Regions from separate parts of the Luteibacter sp. PvP120 genome, predicted to be linked through region 2. Evidence: riboswitches for the same ligand, from Rfam matches in the RefSeq annotation. Region 2 holds a riboswitch; each other region holds the start of a gene.

Region 1 (3,256 bases), on a different contig from region 2:
TCTGCACGATGCCGATGCCTGCTTTTTCCAGGTCGTGCACCTCGTCGCGCAGGGCCAGCGCGATCTGCCGGCAGACCTCGGCGCGGGGCAGGTCGTCGCGCACGAACGACCACTGCAGCATGGTCACCGGGCCCGTCAGCATGCCCTTCATGGGCTTGTTGGTCAGCGATTGCGCGTAGCTGGACCAGGCGACCGTCATCGCCGCCGGCCGGGCCACGTCGCCGTAGATGATCGGCGGCTTGACGCAGCGCGAGCCGTAGCTCTGCACCCAGCCCAGCGAGGTGAACGCATAGCCCTGCAGCTGCTCGCCGAAATACTCCACCATGTCGTTGCGCTCGGGCTCGCCGTGCACGAGGACATCCAGCCCTATCTCGTCCTGGAAGGCCACCGCGCGGCGTACTTCGTCACGCAGCACGGCCTGGTAGGCCTCGTCGTCCAGCTTGCCGGACCGGTGCGCGGCACGCGCGAGCCGCAGGTCGGCGGTCTGCGGGAACGAGCCGATGGTGGTGGTGGGCAGGTCGGGCAGCCCGAAGCGCTCACTCTGCACGTTGGCCCGGAACGCATAGGCCGAACGGCGCTGGCCGAACTGCGGTGTCAGCCCGCGCACGCGCGTACGCACCTCGGCGCGCACCACGTCGGGCGAGCGGCGACGCGCCTCCACCGTATCGTGCTGGCGGGCGAGCACGCGTTGCGCGGCCTCGTCGCCGGTCGCGGCATCGGCGTAGCGGCGCAGTTCGACGATCTTCTGCCGGGCGAACGACAGCCACTCGCCGATCGCGCCGGGCAGGCGCTTTTCCTCGGCGGCGTCGATGGGCACGTGCAGCAGCGAGCACGAGGTGGACAGCCAGAGTCGATCGTCACCCAGGCGCTTGCGTGCATGGGCGATGCGCGGGCCGATGATTGCCGGGTCGCTCAGCCAGATGTTGCGGCCGTCCAGTACGCCGGCGGACAACACGCGCCCGGCGGGCAGCGCGTCGATCACCGCGTCCAGTTGCCCCGGAGCACGGGCCAGGTCCACGTGCAGGCCGGCCACCGGCAACGACGTGGCCAGGGCCAGATTGGCCCCCAGGTCACCGAAATAGGTGGCCAGGAGGATGCGTCCGCGCGTGCGCTCGCCGATGGCGGCGTACGCCGACCGGTACGCCGCCTGCCAGGCCGGGTCGAGGTCCAGCACGAGGGCCGGTTCGTCGACCTGCACCCAGTCGGCGCCGGCTTCCGTCAGCGCGTCGAGCAAGCCGCTCCAGGCCGGCAACAGGGCATCCAGCAGGGCCAGGGGGTCGCTGCCGTCCACGGTCTTGGCCAGGCGAAGGAAGCTCAGCGGGCCCAGCAGCACCGGGCGCGCCGTATGGCCCGCGGCCACGGCCTCGCGGTATTCCGCCACCGCCTTGTCGGCCCGGGTAGCGAAGACCTGGCCCGCATGCAGTTCCGGAACGATGTAGTGGTAGTTGGTATCGAACCACTTGGTCATCTCCAGTGCGTGCAGGTCAACCGTGCCGTCCTGGCGACCGCGTGCCATGGCGAAGTAGCCCGCCAGGGCGTCCCGCGCATGCAGGTCGCGGTAGCGCTCGGGGATGGCATCCACCGCGACGGCGGCATCGAGCACATGGTCGTAGAGGGAAAAGTCGTTGACCGGCACGCTGTCGGCGCCGGCCTCGCGGGCGAGTTGCCAGTGCCGCTCGCGCAGCTGGCGGGCGACGGCGAGCAGGGCCTCGCGGTCGCTATCGCCCCGCCAGTGGCTTTCGAGCGCGCGCTTGAGTTCACGGCGTCTGCCGATGCGGGGAAAACCGGGGTAGGTAACGTGTGGCATGTGGATACGTCCTCTTCGTGGCAAAGAGGAGGGAAGGGCGGCCCGCTGCCGGACACGCGCGCGCCGCCGCACGCAGGTGCACGGCGTCGTGGGTGTCATGCGGCGTACCGTCGACCTTCGCCCCCGCGGGCGAACCGGGCCACCACGCGGGCGCGGTGGGTCCAGGTCGTGCGGAGCGCGCGTACCCATGACGGTACGCGTGCTCAGGCCGGCGGCAGGTCTTCGGGCTCGTGGATGTGGCACCGGAACAGGTGCCGCCTTGCGCGTCGCTTCCCGGATCGTTGTTCGATCCAGTGCCTGTGACGCGTTCGTCTCCACATACCGCTGCGGGGCAGCGCCGGATTCGCACCGGCTTCCCTCTTAGCTTTTATCTTTCCATTCGAATAGAGAGATAAAGACCGCTGGCGAGCGAAGACTAGCCTGCGTGGTGGGGGCAGGTCAACGCGTCGGGATGCATCGCCTCGACACGCCGGCCGCGAGGATGCGCCAGGACATCGGCGGGAGGCGGGACATGGCGGGACGACACATCGTGATGGCGACGGTCGGGTCACAGGGCGACCTGTTTCCCTTCCTGGCCGTGGGCCGGGAGTTGGCGGCGCGCGGACACCAGGTCACCGTGGCCGCGCACGCGATCCATCGCGAGGCGGTGGCGGATGCCGGTTTGCGCTTCCTCCTGGCCAGCGGCATCGCCGAGCCGGCGGACAAGGCCGCCTTCGCCGCGCGCGCGTTCCACCCGCTGCGTGGCCCCCGCTTCGTCGTTCGCGACCTGGCTGCCGCGGATGTGGCGGCAAGCTACCAGGCCCTGGCGCCCGTCTGCACTGAGGCGGATGCCATCGTCACGACCACACTGGCCTTCGCCGCGCAGATCCTCGGGGAAACCACGCATGTCGCCTGGCTGTCCGCGGTGCTGTCGCCGGCCGCGTTCCTGTCGGCGTACGATCCGCCCGCCACGGGCCTGGCCATCCTCGACCGCTTCCTGCGCACCACGCCACGACGCGGCGCCTGGCTTCGTCGTATGGCCGAGCACGTCACGGCACCGTGGACGCGCCCGGTGCGCCGATTCCGCCAATCGCTCGGCTTGCCGCCGGTCTCGGCAGGGGGTGATCCCTTCCACCGCGGGCAGCACGCGCGCGATGGCGTGCTAGCCATGTATTCGCCGTTACTCGGGCAGGCGCCGGCCGATGCGCCGGCGCATACCCTGGTGACGGGCTACTGCCGTTACTCTCCCTCCTTGGGCAGCCTGTCGCCGCCATTGATGGCGTTCCTCGACGCCGGCGAGCCACCGCTGGTGTTCACGCTGGGCTCGGCGGCGGTCCACGCGGGTGAAGGCTTCCTTCGCGAAAGCATGGGCGCCGCCGCGATGCTGGGCCGACGCGCCGTACTGCTGACGGGATCACCGGAAATGCGTTCGCGTCTGCCGACCGTGCTGCCCGATGGCGTGCTTGCCGT
Region 2 (3,256 bases):
GAGTCGAAGGGCAGGCGGAGCTTGAAGAAGACGTCCTGCAGGCCCATGACGCCAAGCCCGACCGGACGCCACTTCATGTTTGCCGTCTTCGCCGTGGCGATCGGGTAGAAGTTGAGGTCGATCACGCGGTTCAGCTGGCGCACGGCGGTGCGCACCGTGGTGGCGAGCTTGTCGTAATCGAACTGGCCGTCGACCACGTGGCGGGCCAGGTTCACCGAGCCGAGGTTGCACACGGCGGTCTCGCCTTCCGAGGTCACTTCCAGGATCTCGGTGCACAGGTTGGACAGGTGGATGACGTTTTCCGGACGGGCGGTCTGGTTGCTGGTGGCGTTGGAACGATCCTTGAAAGTCATCCAGCCGTTGCCGGTCTGCGCGAGCGAGCGCAGCATGCGGGCGTACAGCTCTCGCGCCTTGATCGACTTGACGGCCAGGCCCTCGGCCTCGGCCTTCTCGTAGGCGGCCTCGAAGGTGGCGCCCCAGGTGTCGACGAAGTGCGGCACGATCTTCGGGTCGAACAGCGACCAGTCGCCGTCGGTCTCGACGCGGCGCATGAACAGGTCCGGCACCCAGTTGGCCAGGTTGAGGTTGTGCGTGCGGCGCGCGTCGTCGCCGGTGTTCTCACGCAGCTCGAGGAATTCCTCGATATCCGCATGCCAGCTTTCCAGGTACACGCAGGCGGCGCCCTTGCGCTTGCCGCCCTGGTTCACCGCGGCCACCGACGCATCGAGGGTCTTCAGCCACGGTACCAGGCCGTTCGAATGACCGTTGGTGCCCTTGATCAGCGAGCCGCGCGAGCGGATACGTGAATAGGCCAGGCCGATGCCGCCGGCGAACTTCGACAGCTGGGCCACGTCGCCGTACTTGGCGTAGATGGACTCCAGCGCGTCCTGAGGCGAATCCAGCAGGAAGCACGACGACAGCTGCTCGTGCGCGGTGCCGGCGTTGAACAGGGTGGGCGAGCTGGCCAGGTATTCCAGCGACGACAGCATGCGATACAGCTCGAGCGTCTCGGCCACGTCGTTGCCGCCGAGGGCGCAGGCGATGCGCATGAAGAAGTACTGCGGCGTCTCGATGACGAAGCGGCGGGTCGGGTGGCGCAGCAGGTAGCGGTCGTAGACCGTGCGCAGGCCGAAGTATTCGAAGCGGCGCGAGCCGGCGGTGTCGATGGCATCGTTGAGCTTGCGCGCGTTGACCAGCACGAAGTCACGCAGGCGCTCGTTGAGGATGCCCAGCTCGAAGCCGGTGCTGATCGACTGCGAGAACGACTGGATGTCCTGGCCGGACACCTCCTTGTCGACGAAGGCGGCCAGGAGGCGCGCGGCCAGCTGGCCGTATTCCGGTTCCTCGGCGGTGAGCGCCGCGGAGGTGCGGATCGACAGCTGGTCCAGCTCCTGCGTGGTGGCGCCGTCGTACAGGCCGCCGATGGTCTTCAGCGCCACGCGCATCGGGTCGACCGCGAACAGGCCATCGGCGCTGCGGGTCACCGCGCGCACGATCTTGTTCACGTCGACGGCTTCCTGGCCACCGTTGCGCTTGGTGACGCGCATCTGGCCGGGGCTGTGCGGCGGCGTCAGCGCGAACGCCGGCGGCGGCTCGTTGCGGTAACCGGCAGCGGGTGCCTTGTCCGCCGGGGCGGGGGAGGTAACGGCCGTATCGGCTGCTTCGGTGCGCTCGCGCGCGGCGGATTCCATCGTGGTCATGTCAGGCGTGCCCCAGGGCTCGGTTCAAACTCCCGTTCCCTCGGACGGGGCTCGAAGCGGTGGGCCGGCGGAAAAGGGTCGCGTCGGAGCACGCCATCGGGGGCTCCGGACCGCGACGTGCCTCCCCGCGGAAGCCGTCACCACAAAAACCGACGCCTGGCGGGGCGACAGCTGTTGGCAGGTCTTCGGACTTCGTGGACGGGGACGCCTTTCGGGTCCGGCCTAGCCGTCGCTTCCCAATCCCAGGGGGACCAGTGCGTGTGACGGGTTCGTTTCCACTTACCGCTGCGGGGCAGTTCCGGATTTACACCGGATTCCCTATTAAGTCCGACGGGCAGTCGCGCCTCTTCGGACACCAACGGGACACACCATATAGCTGGTCCCCGGTACCGTCAACACAAGATGTAGGGTAAATGCGCTATGTGCTTGATCCGCCGGGAGTCATTTTTTTGCAACCCCCAGCGTGCCGATTTCCGCAGCGCGACATGACCGTTTCGTGAAGATGGCCTACACAAAGTGCAGGGCTTCGAACCTTTAACATCTGCGATCTGCCCCATGACCGCTCGCTCGATGCCATCTACGTTCGCGTTGCAGGAACACGCCCTGGTCACCCATGCGTTCGACGCACTGCCGTTCGGCTTCACGGCCGTGTCGGCGACAGGGGAACTCCTTTACGCCAATGCCTGGATGACCGCACGGCTTCGTGACGGGGCGGGGCAGGGCTTCCTGAACTGGTGGACGGACGACAGCCGGTCCCGCCTGACCGCCCTGCTGGCGGCTGGCGGTATCGAGGGGGTCCGCGATATCGGGCTGACGGCCGCGGACGGCACGGCGTGGCGGGTGTCCGTCGAGCCATGGCGGCGCCCGGTGGACGGCGAGCCCGTGTTCATGGTCGGCGTCTACCCGACCGTGGAGACGCCGGGGGATGCCGGCGGTGCCGAAGAGCGCCGCCTGGCCCTGATCGAGGTCAGCAACCTGCTGCGCGACCTGGAAGACCCGACGGACATCGCCTATCGGGTGGCCGAGGTGCTCGGCCGCACGCTACGGGTCAGCCGTGCCGGTTACGGCACGGTCGATACGGTGGCGGAAACCATCACCGTCGAACGCGACTGGAACGCCCCGGGCATCCAGACGATCGCCGGCGTGCTGAACTTCCGCGATTACGGCTCGTACATCGACGACATCAAGGCCGGGCGCACCGCCCTGGTTACCGATGCCTACCAGGACCCGCGTACCGTGAATACCGCGGATGCCCTGGCAGGCATCAGCGCCGTCGCCTTCATCAACATGCCGGTGACCGAGCGCGGTGGGGTGGTGGCGTTGCTGTACCTCAACCACGCCGACCCGCGTGAGTGGCTGGAGGAAGAGATCGCCTTCGTCCGCGAGGTAGGCAACCGCACCCGCGTCGCCGTCGAGCGGCGCCGTGCCGAGGGGGAGCTGCAGCAGCTGGCCCTGAGCCTGGAACGGCAGGTGGCGGAGCGTACTTCCGAGCGCGACCGTATCTGGCGCCTGTCCAGCGACATCCTGCTGGTTGCCGATGCGGACACGCGCCTGCT
Region 3 (3,256 bases), on a different contig from region 2:
CCGAAACGCCGGAGAACACCACAAGGGCGTCGCGCGGGATGTCGACGTCGATGTTTTTCAGGTTGTGTTCGCGTGCGCCACGGACGCGGACGAAGCCGCGGGTGTCGGTGGGCGTAGGGAAACTGGCGGGAATGGTAGGCGGGGCGTTGCGTCGGGTCATGCCCGTATTATCGCCGCCGGATCATCTGCCGTGACGTGAAATTGCGTGTTGTTGCGTGGGGAGGTAGGGCGGGTTGTGTGGGGGCGTGTTTGCGGGTGTGTGGTCGCGGGAGTGGATCGCGGACATCGTCCGCTCCTACAGGTACACGTTGCGCCGACTACCTACGTAGGAGCCCACGATGCGGGCGATCCAGACAACCTCAGCGCCGACGGGCAACCACACGCACGCGCTGCATGCGCCGCTGCTGCATCAGGTTGAACCAGAACAGCGTTTCCGTGACCACGCCTGCACCGACGAGCAGCAGTGTTCCGGTGACCGACCCGGCGACATATGACACGACGGCCAGGGCCAACCATGCGGCGAGGATGAGGTGGCGCTGGCTCATGGTGTTTCTCCTGCGTGCTGCGCGACACCGGGACCCGGGCGCGGCCTGAAACGATCCTCGGCTACACAGGAGGTGGTGTCAATCGGCCATATGTCAAGGTTTGGTGGACGATTCAGCCTCGGTAACGCAGTGCATCCACCAGCAAGGTAAGGGCCGGCACGGGCTGTCGGCGGTTGGGGTAATAGAGGTGATAGCCGGCGAAGGGTTCGCACCAGTTCTCCAGCACACGCACCAGCGCTCCCGCTTCGACATGCCGCGAGACCACGTCCTCGGGTACCCAGGCCAGGCCCAGGCCAGCCAGGGACGCACGGACGATCGCGTTCATGCCGTCGAGGATCAACTGGCCCTCCACCCGCACCTTCACTTCGCGGCCGTCCTTCTCGAAGTCCCAGGCGTACAGGCTGCCATAGGTCGGCAGGCGCAGGTTGATGCAGTTGTGCCCGGTCAGGTCCTGTGGCGTGCGCGGGAGCGTGCGCCGCTCGAAATAGCCGGGCGTGGCGACCACGGCCATGCGCATGGGCGGGCCAACCGGCACGGCGATCATGTCCCTGGCCAGGTGCTCGCCCAGGCGGATGCCGATGTCGTAGCGCTCGGCCACGATGTCCACCAGCCCGTAATCGACGCTCAGCTCGACATGGATGTCCGGGTACTGCGGCAGAAACCGTTCCAGCGCAGGCATGACGATGGATTGCGCGGCATGCTCCGCGGTGGTGATGCGCAGGTTGCCTGCCGGGCGTTCGCGCAGCTCGCCCAGGGCCTCGATCTCCGCCTCGATCTCGTCGAAGCGCGGCCCCACGCTGCCGATCAGCCGTTCGCCCGCCTCGGTGGGCGAGACGCTGCGCGTGGTGCGCGCCACCCTCAACCCAGCGATTAAGCGGGGTAACACGCTTGGTCCTATGTCGTGGATTCATCAATGGGCGGGGTGACGTCGCTGCGCTCATCACGCCCGGAGCGATGGGGTGATGCCCGATCATGACCCCACGCCCTGACGCCGTAGCCCCGCCGTTTACTGCATCGCAGCGTGTCCCCATGCGTTGCGCCGCCTACAATCGATGGGCCACAGGTGTCCTGCCGCCGCCATTCCGGTGCGCAGGGTGAAACGGGAAGCCGGTCCGATGCCGGCGCTGCCCCCGCAACGGTAGGCGAGAAAACCCGACTCAGAACCACTGCGGCAACGCGGGAAGGTGTCGGGCTGATGCATGCCGCATCGCTCGCAAGCCCGGAGACCGGCCCGTGGTAGACATCGCATGCGGTGTCTTCCTCGGGTGTTGCGGTGGGCAACCGGATGAGCTGACTCGACGCGGCGTCCGTTGTCTCGAATCACTTGTCTTGTCCCTCGCACGCCCGGTTTCGCGGGTGAGCGATCTGGAGACTGGACAATGAACGAGATGAACCCGGCCGCGACCCATGTCGCCACGGTAAAGCTGCTGATCGACGGCGAGTTCGTCGAATCGACCACCACGCAATGGCGTGACGTGGTCAACCCGGCCACGCAAGTAGTGTTGGCACGCGTGCCCTTCGCCACGCCCGCGGAAGTCGAGGCGGCGGTGGACGCCGCGCGCCGAGCCTTCGTCACATGGCGCAAGACGCCTATCGGTGCGCGGGCGCGCATCTTCCTCAAGTACCAGCAACTGATCCGCGAGCACATGGCCGAACTGGCCGCGACGCTCACGGCGGAGCAGGGCAAGACGCTGCCCGATGCCGAAGGCGACGTGTTCCGCGGCCTGGAGGTGGTGGAACACGCGGCGGCCATCGGCAACCTGCAGCTGGGCGAGCTGGCCAACAACGTGGCCGGCGGTGTCGATACGTACACGCTGCTGCAACCGCTGGGCGTGTGCGCGGGCATCACGCCGTTCAACTTCCCGGCGATGATTCCGTTGTGGATGTTCCCGATGGCGATCGCCACGGGCAACACCTTCGTGCTGAAACCGTCGGAGCAGGACCCGATGGTGACCATGCGCCTGGTCGAGCTGGCGGTGGAGGCGGGCATCCCCCGCGGTGTGCTCAACGTGGTGCATGGTGGTGAGGACGTGGTCAACGCGATCTGCGACCACCCGCAGATCAAGGCGGTGTCGTTCGTCGGCTCCACCCGCGTCGGCACCCATGTCTACCATCGTGCTTCGCAGACCGGCAAGCGCGTGCAGTGCATGATGGGCGCGAAGAACCACGCCGTGGTGCTGCCCGACGCCCATCGCGAGCAAACGCTCAACGCGATGGTCGGCGCGGCGTTCGGCGCGGCGGGCCAGCGCTGCATGGCGGCCTCGACGGCCGTGCTGGTCGGCGCCGCGCGCGAATGGCTGCCCGACCTGGTGGCCCGCGCGAAGACATTGAAAATCAATGCGGGCAGCGAGGCCGGTACGGATGTCGGCCCGGTCATCTCCTGCGCGGCGCGCGATCGCGTGCACGCCTTGATCGACGCCGGTGTGGCCGAAGGCGCCACCCTGGAGCTGGACGGCCGCGATTGCCGCGTGCCGGGCTACGAACAGGGCAACTTCGTCGGTCCGACCATCTTCTCGGGCGTGCGCCCAGGCATGCGTATCTACGACGAGGAAATCTTCGGTCCCGTGCTCGTCGTGCTCACGGTGGACACGCTGGATGAGGCGATCGCGCTGGTCAACGCCAACCCCAACGGCAACGGCACGGCGTTGTTCACGGGCAGCGGCGCCGCGGCGCGTCGTTTCCAGGAAGACATCGACGTGGGGCAGGTCGGC

What was found. Region 2 has a riboswitch for cobalamin ahead of ACVKN3_RS17860 (ribonucleoside-diphosphate reductase subunit alpha). Riboswitches for the same ligand answer to the same signal wherever they lie in the genome.
Region 1: it holds a riboswitch for cobalamin, as region 2 does, so the genes downstream of both, metE (5-methyltetrahydropteroyltriglutamate--homocysteine S-methyltransferase) here and ACVKN3_RS17860 (ribonucleoside-diphosphate reductase subunit alpha) in region 2, are expected to answer to the same signal.
Region 3: it holds a riboswitch for cobalamin, as region 2 does, so the genes downstream of both, ACVKN3_RS03905 (CoA-acylating methylmalonate-semialdehyde dehydrogenase) here and ACVKN3_RS17860 (ribonucleoside-diphosphate reductase subunit alpha) in region 2, are expected to answer to the same signal.

Annotation. Positions count from the first base shown of each region.
Region 1 is NZ_JBSRXP010000002.1:49,537-52,792, reverse strand. It holds gene metE (5-methyltetrahydropteroyltriglutamate--homocysteine S-methyltransferase) at 1-1,807, opposite strand, end outside; cobalamin riboswitch at 2,004-2,225, opposite strand; gene ACVKN3_RS04125 (glycosyltransferase) at 2,319-3,256, shown strand, end outside.
Region 2 is NZ_JBSRXP010000011.1:94,901-98,156, forward strand. It holds gene ACVKN3_RS17860 (ribonucleoside-diphosphate reductase subunit alpha) at 1-1,700, opposite strand, end outside; cobalamin riboswitch at 1,860-2,075, opposite strand; gene ACVKN3_RS17865 (hybrid sensor histidine kinase/response regulator) at 2,256-3,256, shown strand, end outside.
Region 3 is NZ_JBSRXP010000001.1:985,861-989,116, reverse strand. It holds gene ACVKN3_RS03920 (excinuclease ABC subunit UvrA) at 1-160, opposite strand, end outside; gene ACVKN3_RS03915 (hypothetical protein) at 360-545, opposite strand; gene ACVKN3_RS03910 (LysR substrate-binding domain-containing protein) at 658-1,401, opposite strand; cobalamin riboswitch at 1,590-1,794, shown strand; gene ACVKN3_RS03905 (CoA-acylating methylmalonate-semialdehyde dehydrogenase) at 1,934-3,256, shown strand, end outside.